Regions from separate parts of the Burkholderia sp. MR1-5-21 genome, predicted to be linked through region 2. Evidence: predicted binding sites of a transcription regulator. Region 2 holds the regulator's gene; each other region holds the start of a gene.
The links. Region 2 encodes FNR, which switches genes on or off when oxygen is low (the NO sensors DNR and NnrR bind a similar motif). Its sites were predicted from a motif close to TTGATNNNNATCAA; they were not measured.
Positions count from the first base shown of each region.

Region 1: a site for FNR is predicted at 3,686-3,699, ahead of ACV229_RS01665 (universal stress protein). Genes of this name have one in related genera too.
Region 3: a site for FNR is predicted at 3,323-3,336, ahead of ACV229_RS18615 (universal stress protein). Genes of this name have one in related genera too.
Region 4: a site for FNR is predicted at 3,023-3,036, ahead of ACV229_RS01690 (universal stress protein). Genes of this name have one in related genera too.

Region 1 is NZ_JBSAXD010000001.1:390,641-395,906, forward strand. It holds gene ACV229_RS01645 (DUF3562 domain-containing protein) at 1-208, opposite strand, end outside; gene ACV229_RS01650 (hypothetical protein) at 357-500, shown strand; gene ACV229_RS01655 (hypothetical protein) at 1,040-1,471, shown strand; gene ACV229_RS01660 (BON domain-containing protein) at 1,804-2,454, opposite strand; gene ACV229_RS01665 (universal stress protein) at 2,581-3,516, opposite strand; gene ACV229_RS01670 (amino acid permease) at 3,818-5,200, opposite strand; gene ACV229_RS01675 (hypothetical protein) at 5,174-5,266, shown strand, end outside.
Region 2 is NZ_JBSAXD010000004.1:13,247-18,512, forward strand. It holds gene ACV229_RS06690 (DUF3005 domain-containing protein) at 1-174, shown strand, start outside; gene ACV229_RS06695 (hypothetical protein) at 382-657, opposite strand; gene ACV229_RS06700 (universal stress protein) at 779-1,246, shown strand; gene fnr (fumarate/nitrate reduction transcriptional regulator Fnr) at 1,407-2,153, shown strand; gene ACV229_RS06710 (LysR family transcriptional regulator ArgP) at 2,264-3,157, opposite strand; gene ACV229_RS06715 (LysE/ArgO family amino acid transporter) at 3,259-3,879, shown strand; gene ACV229_RS06720 (aldo/keto reductase) at 4,213-5,160, shown strand.
Region 3 is NZ_JBSAXD010000012.1:227,610-232,875, forward strand. It holds gene ACV229_RS18600 (IMPACT family protein) at 228-815, opposite strand; gene ACV229_RS18605 (universal stress protein) at 994-1,827, opposite strand; gene ACV229_RS18610 (universal stress protein) at 1,824-2,324, opposite strand; gene ACV229_RS18615 (universal stress protein) at 2,416-3,255, opposite strand; gene ACV229_RS18620 (zinc-dependent alcohol dehydrogenase family protein) at 3,392-4,432, shown strand; gene ACV229_RS18625 (NnrS family protein) at 4,720-5,266, shown strand, end outside.
Region 4 is NZ_JBSAXD010000001.1:397,217-402,482, reverse strand. It holds gene ACV229_RS01700 (response regulator) at 77-724, opposite strand; gene ACV229_RS01695 (sensor histidine kinase) at 721-2,832, opposite strand; gene ACV229_RS01690 (universal stress protein) at 3,177-3,665, shown strand; gene ACV229_RS01685 (serine endopeptidase) at 3,876-4,946, shown strand; gene ACV229_RS01680 (VTT domain-containing protein) at 5,142-5,266, shown strand, end outside.

The DNA.
Region 1 (5,266 bases), on a different contig from region 2:
CTGGCGTCTCCTTGGCGGCATCGTCGTCGAGTTGCCGCATCCGGTCGCGCAGATGCCGGATCGCGAACACATGGATGTAATCGTGCACGCGTGCCTCGGAGGAAAGCGCGCGTACTTCATCATCGATCATCTTGCGCAACTGGTCGGCGCCGATCGAACGCTGGGCGGCAGCTTCGGCAAGCGACTCGAACAAATTGTCCTGTGACATCGACGGACTCCCTCGTGTCGAAACAAAGGTGGATGTGTCTTTAGCGTAAAGACCAACGCGCGAAGCGACGTGCGTGGCACCGCAGCGCCCTTGCGCTGCGTCAACAACCGCTCGCGCGGCGAGCGGCGCCCGACGGAAAGCGGGCTTCATGATCCTCAGACGGATCGACAGCTACCTGACCGGTGCGGATGCACTCGCGTCGCACCGGTTATTCGACGAAAGGACACGCTTCCCCGAAAGCGCGGCGCCGACGCGCGAGCAAGTCGTGGACGTGCATCTGCGGTCGGCGTAAAAGGCAAAGTAGACTGGACGAAACTCGTCGTCAAGCGGCTTGCGCAATGTATCGCTCGCTGAAAAATGCGTGCGGCGATAATGCCCGCGCGGGCGTCATGCGGCGTGTTGCATGACGCGCAAAGGACAGCGGCACGCACCCGGCCGAACCTTGCGACGCATGCGTCCGGCACACGAAAACGGCACATGGCTGGCCACGCGCGATCGGCACGCGTGCGAGCGCTTGATCGCGAAAGCGCGACCGAAGAGCGGCAACGGGAAGGCCGCACGCAGCGGCTCGGAAACCCGAATCGGGTAAACATAGCCGCGCTCGCGCAAACGACGCGGAGCCCCGCCACACCGCGCTGCGGCGGCCTTCCGGCCGCGCGCGTGTCAGGAAATTCCTATAGGACGCCGGAATTCCTGACGCCTACTTCAGTTTGTACTGATTGGAAGCGCCCTGTTCGCACGCGATACTGTTGCCATGGACACACCGTTCATGCCGGGCCTCGCCCAGCCGGCCACGGAGCCGGCACGCGGGTCAGGCGCAGGAGACCAATCATGACTTATGGCACATTTCCGAACGACGACGGGAAACGCAGCGCGCCCCGTCAGTCGAACGCGGCAGCCGAACCCGCGCATGCGGCCGACGCGGCGTCCCGCGAGGATCTGGACGCGCTGCTCGCACTCGCCCGCCAGGCCGGGCTGCTCGTCACGCTCGACGGGCAGATCGGCCGCGAAAAGTATCAGAGCATTGCCGGATCCGTCGCCGCGTTGCAGCGCTTCGCCGCGGCGCTGCGGCAGCAGACGCTGTCCGCCGCCCCCGCGCCTGTGGCGCCGCGCCGGACGGCACGTGGCGGGCGCCCGCGCGTAAACCGGGGGCGCCGCTTTTCGCCATGCCGGAACTGTCCGCTCGAAACCGTGCGTCATCTCATCCACGTGCGACACGGCGTACGCCAGCGACGCCTCGCCCGACGGGCGTGTACCGCTTGAGCGGACGCATGTGGCCAGCGCGACACGTGGTTCGCGCTGCGCCTGCGACGTCGCGTGACAGTCGCGCCCAGCGGACCGGCTGAAGCGCCGCGCGCGTCGCCCATTCGATCCTGCCGCCAGCCACACCGGCATGCACGGCCCGGTGGTCCGGGTGTGCGCGCGCCGTCATCAAACATCAAACGATTCGAACCGGATACATACGAGGAAAAGCAGCAGCGCGGGGCCATCGCGAAGGCAGGAAAGCGGGCGGGGTGTCAGACACCCCGCCCGTCCTCCAAGGCAGCCGGACGACTGCCTACCCTCGTGCCAGAGAGTTCCTGACGGTGGCCGGACTACTCGACCACCAGGTTGTCGACGACCATGCGCACACCGGGCGCAGACCACGCCGCGCCACGCGCGACCTCGCGCTCCGCGTACGAGTCGACCTTGCCGTTCAGCGTCACCGTGCCGTCCTGCACGACGACTTCGAGATGGTTCGCCTCGCGCTCCGCATGACGCTGCATCGCCTGGCGGATCTTCGCGCCGATATCGTCGGCGACGACGTCGGCACCCACATCGAGCCGGTCCGATACGCCGGTGATCCCGCGCATCTGCGACACCGCGCGCAACGCGCGCTGCCGCTGGTAGCCCCAGTCGACATGGCCTGTCAGCGTGACCCAGCCCTTCTCGACCTGTAAGTGGATCGTTTCGTCGCGCAAGCCGTCGGTCCAGTGCAGTACCACGCGCACGGCTTTCGCGACGTCCTCGTCGGTATGGTGCTCGTCGTGCGGCAGATGCACGTCCAGATCGACGACGACGGCCTTCACGCCCGACACGCGATGCGCGGCGTGCTCGGCCGCGACCTTCTCCGCGAAGCTCGACGGATGGCCGGACAGCGTGACGACCCGGTCCTCGACCTCGACGCCGATCCGCGTCGCATCGACCGCGGGATCCCACGCGAGTTCGTCCTCGACATCCTGCTTCACCTGCCTGTCGGTTTTCATCGCCTGCTCCCGAACGACGGCGCGCTGCGCTAGCGAGCCGTCAGCCTCTCATGCGACACAATGCGCACTCTTTGACCCAGGTCAAACGACAGCCCGTTCGTCGTGCGCATCGCGGTCAATTACCGGTTAGTCCCCGCCGCGCACGAGCAGCACCGGCACTTCCGCGAGATGCGCGACCCGTCGGGCGACGCTGCCGATCAGCAGCGCCGCGAGCCCGCGCCGGCCATGCGTGCCGACGACCAGCAGCTCCGCGCGCCAATGCACGGCCTCGCGCATCAGCGCGTGCGCGACGTCGTCGCTCGTTGCATGGGTTTCGATGATGCCGCGCTTGGTCGGGTTCGCGCAGCGGTGAAACAGCGTCGCGACCTTGGCCAGCGCGTCCTCGCCCTCCGCGCGGTACGCATCCTCGAGCGCGCGCACGGGCACGATGTCCGTGAGCCGGATCGCCCGGTCGACGACGTACGCGGCGTACAGCAGCGTCGTCGGCGTCGCGAATTCGATGCCGACCTGAACCGCGTGCATCGACGGCTCGCTGCCGTCGACCGCGAACATGATCCGCTGCGGCGCCGTGTCGCTTTCGCGCTGGTAGCTCGCCGGCACGATCAGCAGCGCGCAACGCGCGCGCCGCATCAACTGGTCTGATACCGCGCCCTCGACAAGCCGCAGCAGCCCGTGATGCCGGTTCGCGCCGACGATGAGCACGTCCGCCTGCCAGGCGGCCGTATCCCACGCGAGCGTATCGGCCACCGTGCCGCCTGCGACCGACGCATCGAGAATGCCCTGCTCGACCTGGGCGCCCGTGTCCGCGAACGACGGCGCGATGCGGTCCAGCACGGCCTGTGCGTCGCCCATCATTTCGTCGCGCGCCGATGAGAGCAGCGCGTCGATCCTCGGAATGTCGGGCAGCATCAGGCGTGGATTGTCGATCACGCTGATGATTCGCAGCTGCATGCCGGGACGCAACAGCGTGCGCGCGTAGTGCGCCGCGTGCAGCGCTTCGGGCGCCGAATCGACGGCAAGCGCGACCCTGGAGATCGGTGGGCAGGTGTGGGCGGGCGGCATGGTGACGGCCTCCGTTGTGGCGCGTCGTCCCACAGGGACGACGCCGGAGCTTCGCACGGCAGCGGCGCGGCGGATCAGGCCGCCGGCGCACGGTCGCAGGCATCACCGGCGGCCGCGCGAAGCGCGGACAAGCGATGCCGACAGCATAGATCGTCGGGCCCGGCCCTGCATGATCGAGATCAAGCGGCTCGGCGGCGCGCCGCCGGCCGCGGAAAGCGGTCGCAAGCGCGGCCGCAGGGACGGCCGCAAGCGCAGCCGCGACGCGCGGCCGCCATGCACGGCCGCGCGTGGCTACGCATGCTCAAGACTTCGTCGAAACCTGCGCCACCGGCCGGTTCGCGTAGAACAGCAGGTACGCGAGCCCGAGCAGCACGATCCACACCGGCCCGATCACGAGCGCGACGCGCGTATCGGGCGTGAACGCCATCAGCACGACGACGAGCGCGAGGAACGCGAGCGCGACGAACGAGCCGAGCGGATAGAACGGCACGCGGATCGGCAGGCGCGCGATCTTGTCGGCCGACAGCGTGCGGCGGAAGCGCATCTGCGCGACCAGGATCACGCCCCACGTCCAGATCGCACCGAACGTCGACACTGACGTGAGCCACACGAACACGTGCTGCGGCGCGAGATAGTTGAGCAGCACGCCGACGAGCAGCAGCGCGACCGACACGGCCACCCCGTACACCGGCACGCCGTTGCGGTTCACGCGTCCGAGCACGCGCGGCGCCTGGCCCTGCTGCGCGAGGTTGTAGAGCATCCGCGCGGTGCTGAACAGGCCGCTGTTGCACGACGACAGCGCGGCCGTCAGAACGACGAAGTTGATGATGCCGGCGGCGGCCGGGATGCCGATCCGCGAGAACGTCATCACGAACGGGCTGCCTTGCGTGCCGATCTGGTTCCACGGGTAGATCGACATGATCACGAACAGCGCGCCGATGTAGAAGATCAGCACGCGCCAGAACACCGAGTTCACCGCCTTCGACAGCGATTTCTCCGGATTGCGCGCCTCGCCGGCTGTCAGCCCGAGCATCTCGACGCCCAGATACGCGAACATCACGATCGGCAATGCGCCGATCACGCCGGACCAGCCGTTCGGCATGAAGCCGCCGTGGGTCCACAGGTTCGAGATGCCGGTCGCGACGCCGCCGTTGCCGAGACCGAGCGTGATCATCAGCGCGCCGCCGACGATCATCAGCACGATCGTGACGATCTTGATCAGCGCGAACCAGAACTCGAATTCGCCGTACAGCTTCACCGCGACGAAGTTCACCGCGCCCATCGCCGACAGCCCGAGCAGCGCCCAGATCCAGTTCGGCACGTCGGGGAACCACACGTGCATGTACACCGCGACACCCGTCACCTCCGCCATGCAGGTGACGATCCACACGAACCAGTAGGTCCAGCCGGTCAGGTAGCCCGCGAACGGGCCGAGGTAGTCGCGCGCATAACGACTGAACGCGCCCGCGACCGGGTTGGTGATCGCCATCTCGCCGAGCGCGCGCATGATCAGGAAGATCACGATGCCGCCCAGCAGGTAGGTCAGGAGGATCGCGGGGCCGGCCGTGCGGATCGCGGTCGCCGAGCCGAGGAACAGGCCCACGCCGATCGTAGCGCCCAGCGCCATCAGGTTGATGTGTCGTTCTTCCAGCCCGCGGTGCAGCTGGTCTTCTTCTTTTTTCACATGCGTCTCCTGGCGACCCGGTCGGCCGCCGTCATTGTGTCGATGTCAGCGCGCGACTTGCCTGTG
Region 2 (5,266 bases):
CCGGCGTTCGCGCTGCGCACCGGCTACGTGATGATCGAAAAAGGATTCGACGCGCCGCCCCCGGTCGGCGACGAAATGCTCGGCATCGTGCATCGGATGTACGGCAGAGAACATTGGCCCGGCCACGCACGACGGCCCGAACGCGTGATCGAACTGACGACTGTGCCGCGCTAGCCGCGGCGTTTGAAGCGATCGTTTGCGAGGCGGCGTTCGCGCGTTGCCGTGCACAGGCAACGCGCGAACGCAAGCGCGCGTGATCGCAGCTTCGTCCGCCACAGCAGACGCTTTGCAATATCGGGCAGCGGTTCGACCGGCGTTGCGTGTCGCTCGCCTCGTGTCACGAAGCCACCGTCCAGGTATCGTGACGTGCGCCGAGACGCGTCACACCATGCCGCCCCACGCGACACTGCACTGCATTGACCGTTCCTTCCGGCCGTGGCTTTCCGCATCCGTTCCCTGCCGCAACCATTCGACCTGCGCGCCGCTCAGCGATCGAAATCCATACATCGCTTGACCGAAATCACAGCACGTTTCATCGATTTCGCTTAAATGACGAAGAGCAGTCTTCGCCGACCGGACTGTCGCACGAACGCGTGTGCGCCATGCACGTAGCGCCGCGCGATGCACCGCCTGCTCGGCCGCAACCGATGCCCACATTGCGACGCATGCCTTGTCCGCACTGCAAAGTCGCCGGCATTCGTTTACTCTGCCTCGCAGCAGTACGCCGCTCAACCGGCCATTCGGCCAGCTTCTCTTCAACCCGCCTCTCGGAGACACTATGTACAAGCGTATCCTGGTTGCCGTCGACGGCAGCGACACTTCCCGCCACGCGTTCGATGCCGCGCTTGCGCTCGCGCAATCGCATGGCGCGGAGCTGCAGCCGTTCTACGTCGTCGAGAATGCCGCGATCTACTACAACGTGCCCGGTTACGATCCCTCCGTGCTGCGCGACCAGCTCCTCGCGCAGGGCAACGACCTCGCCAAGGAATTCGCGCAGCGCATGCAGGCGGCCGGCGTGAAGGGTGAAGCCAAGCTCGCCGAAGCATCGTCGCTCGCCGATGTCTCGTCGCTGATCCTCGACGGCGCGAACGCATTCGGCGCCGACCTGCTCGTGCTCGGCACGCACGGCCGCCGCGGCTTCCGCCGGCTCGTGCTCGGCAGCATCGCCGAGCAATGCGTGCGGCACGCATCGCTGCCCGTGCTGCTGATTCCGGCAGCCGCGCACACCGACGAGCAAGCGAGCTGACCGGCGGGCGGCGGGCGCACGCAGCAGGCGGCGCCGGCCGCCGGAAAAGTGCGCGACGGCGAGCGACGAGGGTGCGGCGGATCGCGACGTTTTGTCACCCGACAGCGGCAACTTGCGGTGGGACAATGATTCCGTCGATTCAACGCCGGAGAAGATAACCATGTTGACGCCCGTCGCCACTCGCACTGCCACTTCGCCTCACGTCGGCAGTTGGGCTCCCCGCCAGGCTGCGCACTGCTCGTCGTGTGCGATGCGCCACCTGTGCATGCCGCAGGGCCTGGCACCCGAAGCGCTCAGCCGCCTCGAATCCGTCATCTGCGCCGCGCGCGCCGTGAAGCGCGGCGAAGCGCTGTTCCGCGAAGGCGACGCATTCGACAACCTGTATGCAGTGCGTTCAGGTTCGCTGAAGACCGTCGCAACGCGCCACGACGGCCGCGAGCAGGTCACCGGCCTGCATCTCGCGGGCGAAGCGCTCGGCCTCGACGGCATCTGCGACGACACGCATCCGCGCACCGCGGTCGCGCTCGAAGACAGCTCCGTTTGCGTGATCCCGTACAGCGCACTCAAGGCGCTGTGTTCCGAAGCTGGCTCGATGCAGTTGCGCATGCACAAGCTGATGAGCGAGCAGATCGTGCGCGAAACGTCGCAGACGATGCTGCTCGGTTCGCTGAACGCCGAAGAGCGCGTAGCCGCGTTCCTGCTCGACGTGTCGTCGCGGTACCTGAAGCGCGGCTATTCGCCGACGGAATTCAACCTGCGGATGACGCGCGAGGATATCGGCAGCTACCTCGGCATGACACTCGAGACGGTCAGCCGCACGCTGTCGAAGTTCCAGAAGCGCGGCCTGATCGAGATGCACGGGCGTCTCGTGCATATCGTCGATTTCGACGGCCTGCATCACCTCTGATGCGCAGTCCGGCGCGCGCGACACGCGTGCCGCCGGCCACGCCAAATCGGCCCCGCGTTGCGGGCCATGTCCCCCGCCCGCAACGCGGTGCCCTCGCCCGGCCGCCCGCCTCAATCGAGAAACAGCGCGGCGCGCGCCTTGAGCGCCGCGCTGAAATCGTCGAGCCAGCCGATCGACAGGCGCCAGCTCTGCCAGTACAGCTCGATGTCGACGGTGCGTCCCGCCGACATGTCGACGAGTTCGCCCGCCGCCAGCTGGCGGTCGACCATCCGGTCCGGGCACATCCCCCATCCCAACCCCGTCTCGCACGCGCGCAGATAGCCGGCGACGTGCGGTATCCAGTGTTGCGGCGGATCGAGGTCCGCGCGCGTCACGCGCCGGATGAAGCGCGCCTGCAACCCGTCCTTCGGATTGAACATCACGCACGGCGCGCGGCGCAGCGACTCGCGATTGATCCCCGCGCTGAAATAGCGCGCATGAAACTCCGGCGAACACACGGCGCGATAGCGGATGCACCCGAGCCGCGTCGAGCGGCAGCCCTGGATCGGCTCCGCCTGCGCGGTCACCGCCCCCTGCACGCTGCCGTCCCGGATCCGCGCCGCCGTGTAGTCCTGGTCGTCGATCACGAGATCGAGCAGCGTCTCGCGCTCCGCGCAGAACGGCCCCACCGCGTCGATGAACCACGTCGCGACGCTGTCGTCGTTGACCGCGACGCGCAGCGTCGGCCAGTCCGCCGCGAGCGCGCCGGGCAATGCGGGCATCCGACCGGACAGCTCCGCCTCGAGGAACTGCACGCGCTCGGTGTGGCGGCACAGCAGCGCGCCGGACGTCGTCGCGACGCACGGCTGCCCGCGCTTGACGAGCACGCTGCCGACCCGCTCCTCGAGCAGCTTCACGCGCTGCGACACCGCCGACGGCGTGACGTTCAGCTCCTTCGCTGCGCGCTCGAACGAGCCGTGCCGGATCACGGCCGCGAGCGCATCGAGCAATGCATAGTCGAGCATCAGTTTTCCTTAATCCACATTAGGCGATTTAGCTTTTCTTAGCTCCGCCGACCCTGCAGACTAGCGCTACCCGAATCATCCGTCTACTGCTCGCAATCATCATGAACTGGATCGCTTTTTCGCACGGCGCGGCACTTTGCGCGTCGCTCATCGTCACCATCGGCGCGCAGAACGCCTTTGTGCTGCGCCAGGGCATCATGCGCTCGCACGTCGGCAAGGTCGTGCTGCTCTGCGCGCTGTCCGACATGATCCTGATCGGCGCCGGCGTCGGCGGCGCGTCGGTGCTCGTCGAACGCTATCCGACCTTCGTCCACGCGGTGCTGTACGTCGGCCTCGCGTATCTCGCATGGTTCGGTCTCAGTGCGCTGCGCCGCGCGCTGAAGCCCGGCCATGCAACGCTCGACGTCCGCGGCGACGCGGTCGCGCCGCCGCAGCAAGGCGCGCTCGCAATCGTGCTGATGACGCTCGCGTTCACGTGGCTCAACCCGCACGTCTATCTCGATACGTTCCTGCTGATCGGCACGGCCGGCGCACGCGAACCGGAAGGCGCGCGGCTCGCGTTCGCGATCGGCGCGATGACGGTCAGCATCGTGTGGTTTCTCGGCCTCGGCTACGGCGCGCGGATGCTCGCGCCGTGGTTCCGCCGCGCGGTCGCCTGGCGCGTGCTCGACGGCGCGATCGGCAGCATGGTGCTGTTCATGGCGGCCGTGCAACTGCGGTGACAGGCACGCGTGATCCGTCCCGGCGCTCTGCATGGCTGCGGGCGCCGGTGCGCGAGACCGTCTTTCCCCGACAACCACGCCATTCACCGGCCGGCGGCCCATCGCCGATCGATTGCGCAGTCAGCATCGCCGGCAGGTGACCGCCCGTCCGTCATCCTGTACGCAATGTCCACCATTGCGACGCGCGGCAGCGACGATCGGGCCCCCATCCCGAGAATCACGCCGGCCGCGCCGGCAAAAACGCATCCTCCGCGGAACCACCGCGCGCCAGCCACCGTCTGAACCGAACCGACGTATCCTGATTTTTTCCCAACGCAGTTTTCGGAGATGAAGATGGCACTACGCTCACTCGGCACGTCAGACATCCAGGTATCGCCACTCGCGTTCGGCGGCAACGTATTCGGCTGGACCGTCGATGAGGACGCATCGTTCTCGCTGCTCGACGCGCTCGCCGACGCCGGCATCAATTTCATCGACACGGCGGACGTCTATTCCGCCTGGGCGCCCGGCAACAGCGGCGGCGAATCGGAAACGATCATCGGCAAGTGGCTCAAGCGTTCCGGCAAGCGCGAACAGGTCGTGATCGCAACGAAGGTAGGCCTGCTCGGCGCACGGCCGGGCCTGTCGAAAGAGAACATCCTGAAGGCGGCCGACGATTCGCTGCGCCGTCTGCAGACCGATTACATCGATCTCTATTTTTCGCATCGCGACCTGTCCGACTCGGCGCCGCTGGAAGAAACGCTCGGTGCATACCAGGCACTGATCGACGCGGGCAAGGTGCGCATCATCGGCGCATCGAACTACAGCGGCCAGCGCCTGCGCGAAGCGGCCGACATCAGCCGTCGCGACGGCCTGCCCGCGTACCAGGTGATCCAGCCCGAATACAACCTGTACGATCGCGCGGAATACGAGCGCGACCTCGAGCCGGTGGTGCGTGACCTGAAACTCGGCGTCGTCAACTACTACGCGCTCGCGAGCGGCTTCCTGTCGGGCAAGTACCGCTCCGAAGCGGATCTGAAGAAGAGCGTGCGTGGCGACCGCGTCGCCGGCTATCTCGACGATCGCGGCCTGCGGATCCTGGCGGCGCTCGACGCCGTTTCGGCCAGGCACGGCACGCAGCCGGCCGCGATCGCGCTCGCGTGGCAGATCGCGCGGCCCAGCATCACCGCGCCGATCGCCAGCGCGACGTCGCTCGCGCAACTGGCGCTGCTCGGCGACGCGATCCGCATCCGGCTCGATCAGGACGACATCCGGCAGATCGACGAGGCCAGCGCGATCTGACTTCTCTGCATGGCCGGCGCGTTGCAGCGGGCGAATCACGACAACGCAGATCAACGGCGTGATGGATCCCGACGGCGCATCGAGCAGCGCGATGCCGTCGATCGCG
Region 3 (5,266 bases), on a different contig from region 2:
GACTGTTATACGGAAAAACCGCAAGAGATTAAATTTCAGGAGCGGATTTTTCTATGGGACTAATCCGATTTTTCGACAGAATTCACTGAAAATCCGCGGCATTTTGGCGCAGTGGTGTGCAATGCCGGCAATCGATCCGCACGCGCCGAAGGCATCGCGGCGCGCACGAGCGGGTGTGTCACTGGCTTATCGGCGGCGTATGGGGGAGGCGGAGCTGCCGCTTGGCGTCACAGGGCGGGAAAGCCCGACCGTCCCTGCGTCAGGTCGAACAACTCGGTGCGCGCATTGTCCTCGGCGGTGACAGGCAGCTTGATCACGAGGCGCACGGTCATCCCGTACGCGCTGTCGGCCAGTTCGTAGCCGGCCTGCTCGATCCAGCGGCGCACGCGCGCTTCGTCGGGGTAGCCGATCTCGATCGCGAGCCGGGTCAGGCGGATGCGCTCGACGCGTTCGGCATCGAGCAGCGCCGATGCGATCGCGTCCGTGTACGCGCGCACGAGCCCGCCCGCGCCGAGCTTGACGCCGCCGTAGTAGCGCACGACCGCGCCCAGCACGCCGTCGAGGTCGTGGTGGCGCAGCACTTCGAGAATCGGCCGGCCCGCGGTGCCGGACGGCTCGCCGTCGTCCGACATGCCCGACTGGCCGCCGGCGAGCAGCGCCCAGCACACATGCGTCGCCGTCGGATGTTCGTCGCGCAGGCGTTGCAGCGCCTGCATCGCGGCGTCGCGATCCTCGACCGGAATCGCGTGCGCGATGAAGCGGCTCTTGCGGATTTCGAGTTCCCGGATGGTGGGGGTGGCGAGCGAGTAAGTCATGTTCCGGGTTGCGATAAGCGTATGGAAATCAAGGTATTGCTGTTCTGTCTGCTCTGATCGATGTTGATCCGCCTTGATGCATGTGCGCAGGATTGGCGACTTGCCGCCTGCATGGGCCGAGCAGGGTGAAGCCAGAGAATTTTACAGCGTCGCGCGGCGACGCATTGCGATGCGTGGGTCAATGCGACATCAGCACCGGCACCGTCATGGTTTCGAGGATCGTTCGCGTAGCGCCGCCGAGCACACGCTCGTGCATCCGGGTGTGGCTGTAATTGCCCATGACGAGCAGGTCGGCATGCAGGTCGCTGGCCCGATTGAGCAGCGTCACACCCGTGCCGATGCCCGCTTCGCGCGGTGTCGTCGAAATGGACGCACGAACGCCGTGACGCTCGAGGTAAGCGGCAACATCGATGCCTGCGGGCGTCTTGTCCGGATCCGGATGCCCGCGCTCCACCGTTTCGACGGTAACGAAACGGGCGTGCTCCAGCAGGGGCAGCGCGTCGGCAACCGCGCGGGCCGCCTCCCGGCCACCGTCCCAGGCGACAAGAATATTCTCGCCAAGGCTGCGCACCACCCCGGCGTACGGCACGACGATGGCCGGCCGCCCGCTGCCCGTCACCACGTCGTCGACGAAATGACGCGCAATGTATGTCAAGCGATCCTGAGGATCCAGCTGGCCGAGCACCAGGAGATCCGCATGACGCGCATGCAGTATCGCGGCTTCGGTCGCGGGGCCGGCGGGCGCGCGCCACTCGACGCTGCGTCCCGCGCGTTCGGCCGCGTCGAGGAAGCGCTCCTCGGCCTGCGTCCGGCGCTCCTCGCACAGGCGTTCGTACACGGCGAGCTTCAGCGGTTCGTCCGGACGCCGCAACGGCTCGAACATGTCCTGGCAAACCACGTAGAGACCGATCAGGTGCGCGTTCCAGCGTCCGGCGAGATCGAGTGCGAGGTCGATGCGCGCATTGCAGCGCCGGCTGTCGTCGAGATGGACGAGCAAGGTCTTGTAGTTCACGACGGCTCCTTTTCGGTCGAGGTCACGGCTGTTTCGGCGGCATGCGACGGTGCACCGTGCGCCGTAATCATCAACACGGGGCGCGTCGCGCCGCGCAGCACCCGTTCGGCAACGCTGCCCAGCAGGACGCGCCGGAAGCCGCGTCGGCCGTGCGTTCCCATGACGATCAGATCGGCGCCCGTCTGCCGGGCAAAAGCCAGGATGCGCTCCGCGACGTCTTCGCCCGGATCGGTATCGATGATCTGCGGCGTCCCCGGCACGCCGAGGGCGGCCATGCGGTTAGCGGCGTCATCGGCAACGCGCAGTCCTTCCTTGCGGAATGCGTCGATCAGGATCGATGGATCGTAGCCGGCCACATCGTAGGCAGGCACCAGAAAATCGACGACGTAGACGGGCGTCAACCGTGCACCGGTCCGGGACGCGAGCGTCAGTGCGGCATCGAGTGCTTGGGACGCTGTTTCGCTGCCGTCAAGTGCGACGAGGATATTCGAGTACATGGCGATTCCGTTGATCAGGATGACACATGTTCATCTTCGGCGCGCGTGCGGAGATCGCGCTGATCTGGATCAAGCGGGGCGCTCGGTTCGCTCAGTGCGACATCAGCACCGGCAGCGTCATCGACGCGAGAACGGTGCGTGTCGCGCCGCCCATCAGCAGCTCGCGCCAGCGCGTGTGTCCGTAGGCGCCCATCACGAGCAAGTCGGTGCCGGTTTCGTATGCGCGTGACAGCAGCGTGTCGCCGACCGATTCATCGGCGTCGCCGCTGATGTCGAGTACGTCGACGGCGGGCGCATGACGGGCCAGCATCAGCGCCGCATCGGCGCCGGGGATACGGATGCCGGCCGCTTCTTCGCTGCCGTTGGTGACGGCGACGACGGTCGTGCGTTTCGCATGCCTGAGGAACGGTATCGCGTCATGCGCGGCGCGCACGGCCTCGCGACTGCCGTCCCATGCAATGAGCACACGCTCGCCGATCGTCCGGAAGTTCCCGGCGTATGGCACGAACAGCACCGGGCGACCCGCGGACAGCACCAGGTTCTCCGCGAACTGATCGTCGATGAACGTCTCGGGGTCGTTCGGGTCGCTCTGCCCGGCAATCACGAGATCCGCATGGCGCGCGTGATGCGGCACCGCGGTGTTTGCGCGAGCGTCGGCGGAAATCCAGTTGCTGGACACCTTCGCGCGCATGGATTCCGCATGAAAGAGGCGCTCGAGCGCGGCTTGCCGTTCGTCGCGCCGTTGCCGCTGTTCGCGGAAGTAGTCGGCGGAACCGGCCATCACGTAAAACGAAGTCGGCTCAGGCGTATGGATCGCAAACACGCCGGTCAGATGTGCGTCGAATTGCCGCGCGAGCCGCAATGCCAATTCGAGGCGCGAATGGTTGTGGCCGCTCGTATCGAGGTGCACGACTATGCTCTTGTAGCTCATCGCGATCGCTCCGTCGACGGGAGATCCGTCAGTGCAGATGAGTCTACGAAGCAGGCTTTCCGCACGCTTGACTCAGATCAACGGCGCCTGCGCGTGGTGGCTGCACAGTGAAGCGGTCGCGCATGGAGAAAACGAAATGAGAGCACTCGTATATCACGGCCCCGGACACAAGGCGCTCGACCAGCGGCCGATGCCGGAACTGCAGGCGCCGACCGACGCGATCGTCCGGATGACACGCACGACGATCTGCGGTACCGACCTGCACATCCTCAAGGGCGATGTACCGACATGCGAGCCGGGCCGCATCCTCGGTCATGAGGGCGTCGGAATCGTCGAGCGGGTCGGGGCGGCGGTCGACACGCTGAAGGCGGGCGATCACGTGCTGATTTCCTGCATCTCGTCGTGCGGCCGATGCGAATACTGCCGCCGCGGCCTGTATTCGCACTGTACGACCGGCGGCTGGATCCTCGGAAACCGGATCGACGGCACGCAGGCCGAGTTCGTGCGGATTCCGCACGCGCCGACGAGCCTGTACCGGATTCCGCCCGGTGCGGACGAGGACGCGCTTGTGATGCTGTCCGACATCCTGCCGACCGGATTCGAATGCGGCGTGCTGAACGGCAAGGTGCAGCCGGGCTGCTCGGTCGCGATCGTCGGCGCTGGCCCGATCGGGCTCGCGGCGTTGCTGACCGCGCAGTTCTATTCGCCCGCGCAGATCATCATGATCGACCCGGACCGCAACCGGCTCGACGTCGCACGGCGCTTCGGCGCGACCGAGGGCATCGACGGCCGTGCCGGCGATCCGGTCGCGGAAGTGATGAAGCTGACCGATGGGGTCGGTGTCGATTGCGCGATCGAGGCGGTCGGGATCCCGGCGACGTTCGAGATGTGCACGTCGATCGTCGCGCCGGGCGGGGTCGTCGCGAACGTCGGCGTGCATGGCGTGAAGGCGGACCTGCACCTCGAGAAGCTGTGGGATCGCAATATCGCGATCACGACCCGGCTCGTCGATACGGTCAGCACGCCGATGCTGCTGAAAACCGTACGATCGGGGCGGCTCGATCCGAAGCAACTCATCACGCACCGCTTCTCGCTCGACGACGTCGAGCGGGCATACGACACATTCAGTCACGCCGCGGATACGCATGCGCTGAAGGTCATCATCGAAGTTGCGTGAGTGCCGGGCAGCAGGCTGCGGAGCAGGCGCTCGACGTTTGCTCCGCGCGCCCGCCATCACGGTGACGGTGCTGCGTGTTCGTCCGTAGCCATTGCAGGATTTCCTCGTAATCGGCCAATGATCACCATCGGGCTGTCGAGATACACGGGTACGCGCGGCATGCGGTACGGGGGCTTGACGCAGATCATGCATTCGCACGATGCCACTGCGGACCGTATGGAAACCAGCCATATTCGACGGCGTGGGGCTAGGATGAATTGCAGAACCATCCGCCGCCGGAGAGAAACATGAAGATCAGCGAACCGATGAGGGCACCGTCGTCGCCCGACACGCAGCCGCTGCTGCAACTGGGGCTGCGGCCGTTCTACCTGGGCGGCGCGTTGTTCGGCAGCGTTGCGCTGGCGGTCTGGCTGGCCGCATGGCACGGCGTGCCGGTCGCCGGACGCGCGGCACCGCTGACAGGGCTGATGTGGCATGTGCACGAGATGATCTTCGGTTTCGTCGCGGCGATCGTCGTCGGTTTCCTGCTGACTGCCGTGCGCGCCTGGACGTCGCGCGAGACGTTGCGAGGCCCGTCGCTTGCCGCGCTCTGGCTGCTTTGGGCAGCCGGGCGGCTGCTGGTCTGGACCGGCCCGGAGACGCTTGCTGCCGTCGTCGACTCGCTGTTCCTGCCGATCACGGCAATCGTGCTGCTGCGCGTGCTGATCTCCGTGAAGAACCGGCACAACGTGTTCCTGCCCGTGGCGCTCGCGTTGTTCGGCGGATTGAACGCGTTATTTCACTTGTATGTCGCGACGGATCGAGTGGACCTTGCGCTGCGTACGGCGTACGCAG
Region 4 (5,266 bases), on a different contig from region 2:
TGCGACGCTCGCCGCGCGTTGTGCGTCAGACTCGCCGTCGAACGTCGCCTTCGAACGTCGTCGTTACACGTCGCCGTTACACGTCGTCCGTTTCGTCGAGCAGCTTGTGCCGCATCGCGTAGCGTACGAGTGCGGCCTCGTGCGGCATCTGCATCTTCTCGAGGATCCGCGTCTTGTACGTGCTGACCGTCTTGGCGCTCACGCACAGCGCCTGCGCGATCTCGGTCAGCGTCTGCCCGGCGGCGATGCGGCGGAACACGTCGAATTCGCGGTCCGACAGCCGCTGGTGCGGCAGCGTCTCCGCGGGTTCGTTCAGGCTCTGCGCGAACTGCTCGGCCATCGCGAGGCTCACGTAGACGCCGCCCGACGCGACCTTCGTCACCGCGCCGACCAGCTCGGCGCTCGCGCTTTCCTTCGTCAGGTAGCCGGACGCGCCCGCGCGGAACGCGCGCACCGCGTATTGCTGTTCCGCATGCATCGTCAGCACCAGCACGCGCAGCGCCGGCTTTTCGTCCTTGATCTGCTTGATCAGTTCGACGCCGTTGCGGCCCGGCATCGACAGGTCGAGCACCAGCACCTGCGCGGGTGTCGAGCGCACGAGCGCGATCGTCGTCGGGCCGTCCCACGCTTCCCCCGCGACCTCGAAGTCGCTCGCGTTCTGCAGAATGTGCCGCAAACCGTCGCGCACGAGCGTATGGTCGTCGGCGATGAGCACCTTGATCATGTGTAGGTCGGTTCCTGTTGGATCGTGTTCAGTGGGAGCGCGACGGTGAGCGAGAAGCCGCGCGCGAGCGCGGTGTCGATCGTCACGCTGCCGCCCAGCATGTGCGCGCGTTCGCGGATGCCGATCAGCCCGAACGACTTGTCTTCGTGCGTCGGGCCGCCGGGCGCCGCGCCGCGGCCGTTGTCCGCGATGCGCAGCACGCAGAAGCCGCTCTCGACGTCGAGCGTCAGCGCAACCCGCGTCGCGTCAGCATGCCGCGCGACGTTGGTCAGCGCTTCCTGGACGATGCGGAACAGCGTCGTCGCGCCGGCGTTCGTGAAGGTGATGCCGCCCGTTTCGATGTGCCGCTCGACGTCGATTCCGTAGCGGTTCGTGAAATCGTTCGCGAGCCATTCGATCGCCGGCACGAGGCCGAGATCGTCGAGCATCACGGGCCGCAGGTCGGCCGCGATGCGCCGCACCGACGCGACCGTCGCGTCGATCAGCCGCCGCATGCCCTGAAGCTGGGTGAGCACGTCGTCGTCGGGCGCCGTGCCGTCGGACGCGTGCAGCCGGTTTTCGACGACCGACAGATCCATCTTCAGCGCGGTGAGCTGCTGCCCGAGGTCGTCGTGCAGCTCGCGTGCGATGCGGGATTTTTCTTCCTCGCGCACGTTCTGCAGGTTCGCCGACAGCTCGCGCAACTCCTCGCGCGACTGCTTGAGCGCGTTCTCCGCGCGCAGGCGTTCGGTGATGTCGCGCAGCATCACCGTGTAGAGCTTGCCGGATGCATCGCGGATCTGCGAGATCGACGCCTCGATCGGGAATTCCTCGCTGTTGCCGCGCAGCCCGAACAGCACGCGCTGGCGGCCCATCTGCCGCTCCGACACGCCCGTCACGCCGAACTGGTCGACGTGCTTCGCATGCGCGGCGCGGAACCGCTCGGGGATGAAGCGCGACAGCGGCGCGCCGATCGCTTCCATCGCGGAGACGCCGAACACCTGCTCGGCCATCGGATTGAAGATCACGATCGTCTGCTGTTCGTCGATCGTGATGATGGCCTCCATCGACGAGCGGATGATGCCCATCATCCGTGCTTCGTTGAGGATCCCGCGGCTGCGCGCGCCGAGGTCGGACATCGCCGCGAGCCGGCCGCGCGCCAGCGCGTGGACGAGCGCCGCGAGCGCCAGCGACGCCAAGAGGCCCGCCGCGAGCACGGTGCCGGCCGCGCGCTGCGCGCCCGTCGCACTCGGGCGGCCGTCGGTGGAATACGCGAGCGTCAGCGTGCTGCCGCCGAAGTTCAGCACGTCGGTCCGGCGCATCAGGTCGGGCGAGGCCAATGCTTCGTCGGTGGTCGATTCCGCGCTGAAGATCGGCTGCGGGTCGTCGTTGGCGCTGACCCGCAGGTCGATGCCGCGCTCCGCGTCGAGCGCGCGTTCGATCAGGCGCCGTGAGTTCAGCGCGGCGAACACGACACCGTCGATACCCCCGGCGACAGCGGAGCCGCTCGCGGCCGGCGCCGCCGCGCGCGGCGCGTCGCTGACCGGCAGGAACAGCGTGACGGCGCGCACGGCATCGTCGTCGGCGGGATGCACGCCGAGCGCGGCCTCGCCGGTCTGCACCGCGCGCCGCAACGATGCGGCGTCGGGCGCGCCGAAGCGGGCGACGGGCGAGGACGAGGCGGGCGCGCTGAGCGTTGCGACGGCGAGCGGCCCGTCCGGCGGCGCGGCGGTGCCCGCGAGCGCGTCGCGCACGGAGGCCGACAGCGGCGCGTAACCGAGCTGGCGAACCGGCGAATGGCCATTGTCGAGGTCGAGCGTGTCGACGTACTGCCGCCATTGCGCGGGCGTCGTTTGCGGCACGAGGCCGAGCGCGCCGCGCGCGCCTTCGAGCACGGTGACGCCGGCCTGCAGCTCGTGGCGCAGCATGGCCGTCACGTGCGCGGTGCGGCGTTCGAAGCGCGTATGGACGGCGCCTTGCCACTGCTCGCGCACGAGCAGCGCGACGCCCAGCGACACGATGGCGCCGGCGACGAACGCGACGACGCCGGCCGCGATCGGCTGGCGTAACATGGTTTGAAGACGCGATGGTACAACGGCATCACGCGTCTGGGTTCCGCTGGCGGTCATTTGCTGGCCACTCTGTCTCGAGGCCGCCCACGGCACTGGGGCGGCACGGGAAAATCGGGCGCGGCTGGCGCCCGACGCATGGCGGGATCTGTTTTCAAGACGAAATTGTGCGCGTTTTGCGCCTCCGATGTAAATGGGGTCGGCTGAAAATGCGGTGGCCGACCGCGCGCAACGGGGGCGTCGGCCGCGCTTGATGCGCGTCAACCGGCGCGCGGGTGCGCGGGGCCAGACTGATCGGGGGGCCGGCGAGGCCCGTTCGCATGTCCGTCATCGACGCGAACGGGCGCGGGGGCCGGCTGCGGGATGCAGGTTGCAATGCGAACGACCGTTGGGAGGTGCGAACCATGTACAAGCGGATTTTCGTCGCGCTCGACGACAGCGCCAGTGCGCGTCTGGCGCTGGATGAAGCCATCAGGATCGCGGCCGCGTCGGGCGGCGCGATCACGTGTGCGCATGTCGTCGAGCACAAGCAGCAGCTCGTCGACGTCGATGCGGGCTTCGCCGATACGCGGGACGTCGAACCGTCGTCGGCGGATGCGTTGACACACATGATCGACGATGCGAAGGCCGCGCTCGCCGAACGCAGCATCGCAGGCACGGTACGCGCGATCGATGCGTACGGCGAAGATGTCGCGGCGGTGCTGATGCGCACCGCGGCCGAGGCCGACGCGGACCTGATCGTGATGGGCACGAGCGGGCGGCACGGCTTGCGGCGTCTGCTGGTCGGCAGCGTCGCGGAATCGCTGCTGCGTGCGGCCGACCGGCCGGTATTGATGGTGCGGCACAGCGAAAAGGCGGCGGCGACACCGCCGGCTGCGGCGCCGGACGCATAACGGCAGCGGCAGCGGCAGGGCGCGCGCTGCGCGCGTCGTGCGCCGGTCAGGCGTTGTCGGACCGGTGCGGGCAGGCGCGCGCCGCCGCCCGCGAAACTTGCGCCGCGCCGCGCTCTTCTGGCAGCATCCGCTGGGTAGTCCATTTCCTTCAGCGCCGGACACACGGCCGATCGGACGCGCGTCGGGGCCGGCGTGCATGGAGCGCAGCAGATGACAATATCGACAAAGGGACTGCGGTTGGCCGAGGTCTGGTTTCAGCGCGCGCTGTGGATCATCGCGGTGGTGTTCGCGGGTTTCCTGATCGGGCTCGGCGGGCTGATCGTCGGCGACCTGCCGCGTGTCGAGCAGGCGCCGGACCGCGACACGTTCATCGACCAGCAGGCGGCCGCGCCGTTGCGCCAGACGCTCGCGAAGCTGGCGGCCGAGCAGACCGCGAACCGCGACGCGACCGAGCAGGCGTCGCTGCTGCTGACCGCCGCCGAGCAGGACACCCAGCAGGCGCGCGAAGCGTTCCGCGCGGTGATCGCCAGCCGCCACGCGACCGAGCGCGCCGAACAGGATCCGGCCGTCATCGCGCACGCGCATGCGCTCGAGGCGGCGACCCAGCGCGAACGCGACGCGCAGGCCCGCATCGGCACGCTGAAGCAGGCCGCGCAGGCACTCGACCGCCAGCAGGGGGCGACGCGGCAGGCATTGGCGGCACTCGACGACCAGGCGGACAGCAAGCTCGAAGCGGCGCAGCGCAAGCAGGAGCTGCGCGTGTTCGGCATCAGGCTGCTGTTCACGGTGCCGCTGCTGCTGATCGCCGGGTGGCTGTTCGCGAAGCAGCGCGGCAGCCGCTACTGGCCGTTCGTGTGGGGCTTCATCTTCTTCGCGCTGTTCGCGTTCTTCGTCGAGCTCGTCCCGTATCTGCCGAGCTACGGCGGGTACGTGCGCTACATCGTCGGCATCGTGCTCACGGTCGCGATCGGACAATATGCGATCCGCGCGCTGTCGCGCTATCTGGAGCAGAAACGCCGCGAGGAACAGCAGCCTGACCTGTCGCGGCGCGAGGCGCTCGACTTCGTGACCGCGTACGCGCGGATCGCGAAAAAAGTCTGTCCCGGCTGCGAACGGCCGCTCGATACCGCCGATCCGAACGCGAATTTCTGCCCGCATTGCGGGATCTGCGTGTTCAATGCGTGCGAACGTTGCCATACGCGCAAGAACGCGTTCAGCCGCTTCTGTCCGTCATGCGGGACGTCCGCCGACGGGGTGGCGCCGCCGACGCCCGCCGCGTGACGGAGGACGAGCGCCGACCGGCTCCGCGCGCCGCCCGCCGGCGCGCAGTCGGCATGCCGTGCCGCGCGGCATTCATCAAACCCGTTTAGAATCGCGGTCATCCCGTCCCGCTGCGCAAGTGTCGCGGCGATCGTTGCAGCGCACGCCGGCGGCCGACCCGCCGGCATCGCCTGCCTGTCATCCAGGAGCGCCGCCGTGTGGCACTTTCCCGTCGCGATTCCCTCGTCGCTCGGCCCGTGGGCCGTGTTCGCGAGCGTGCTGATCACGCAGCTCGGCGTGCCGGTGCCGGCCGTGCCGATGCTGATCCTCGGCGGCACGAT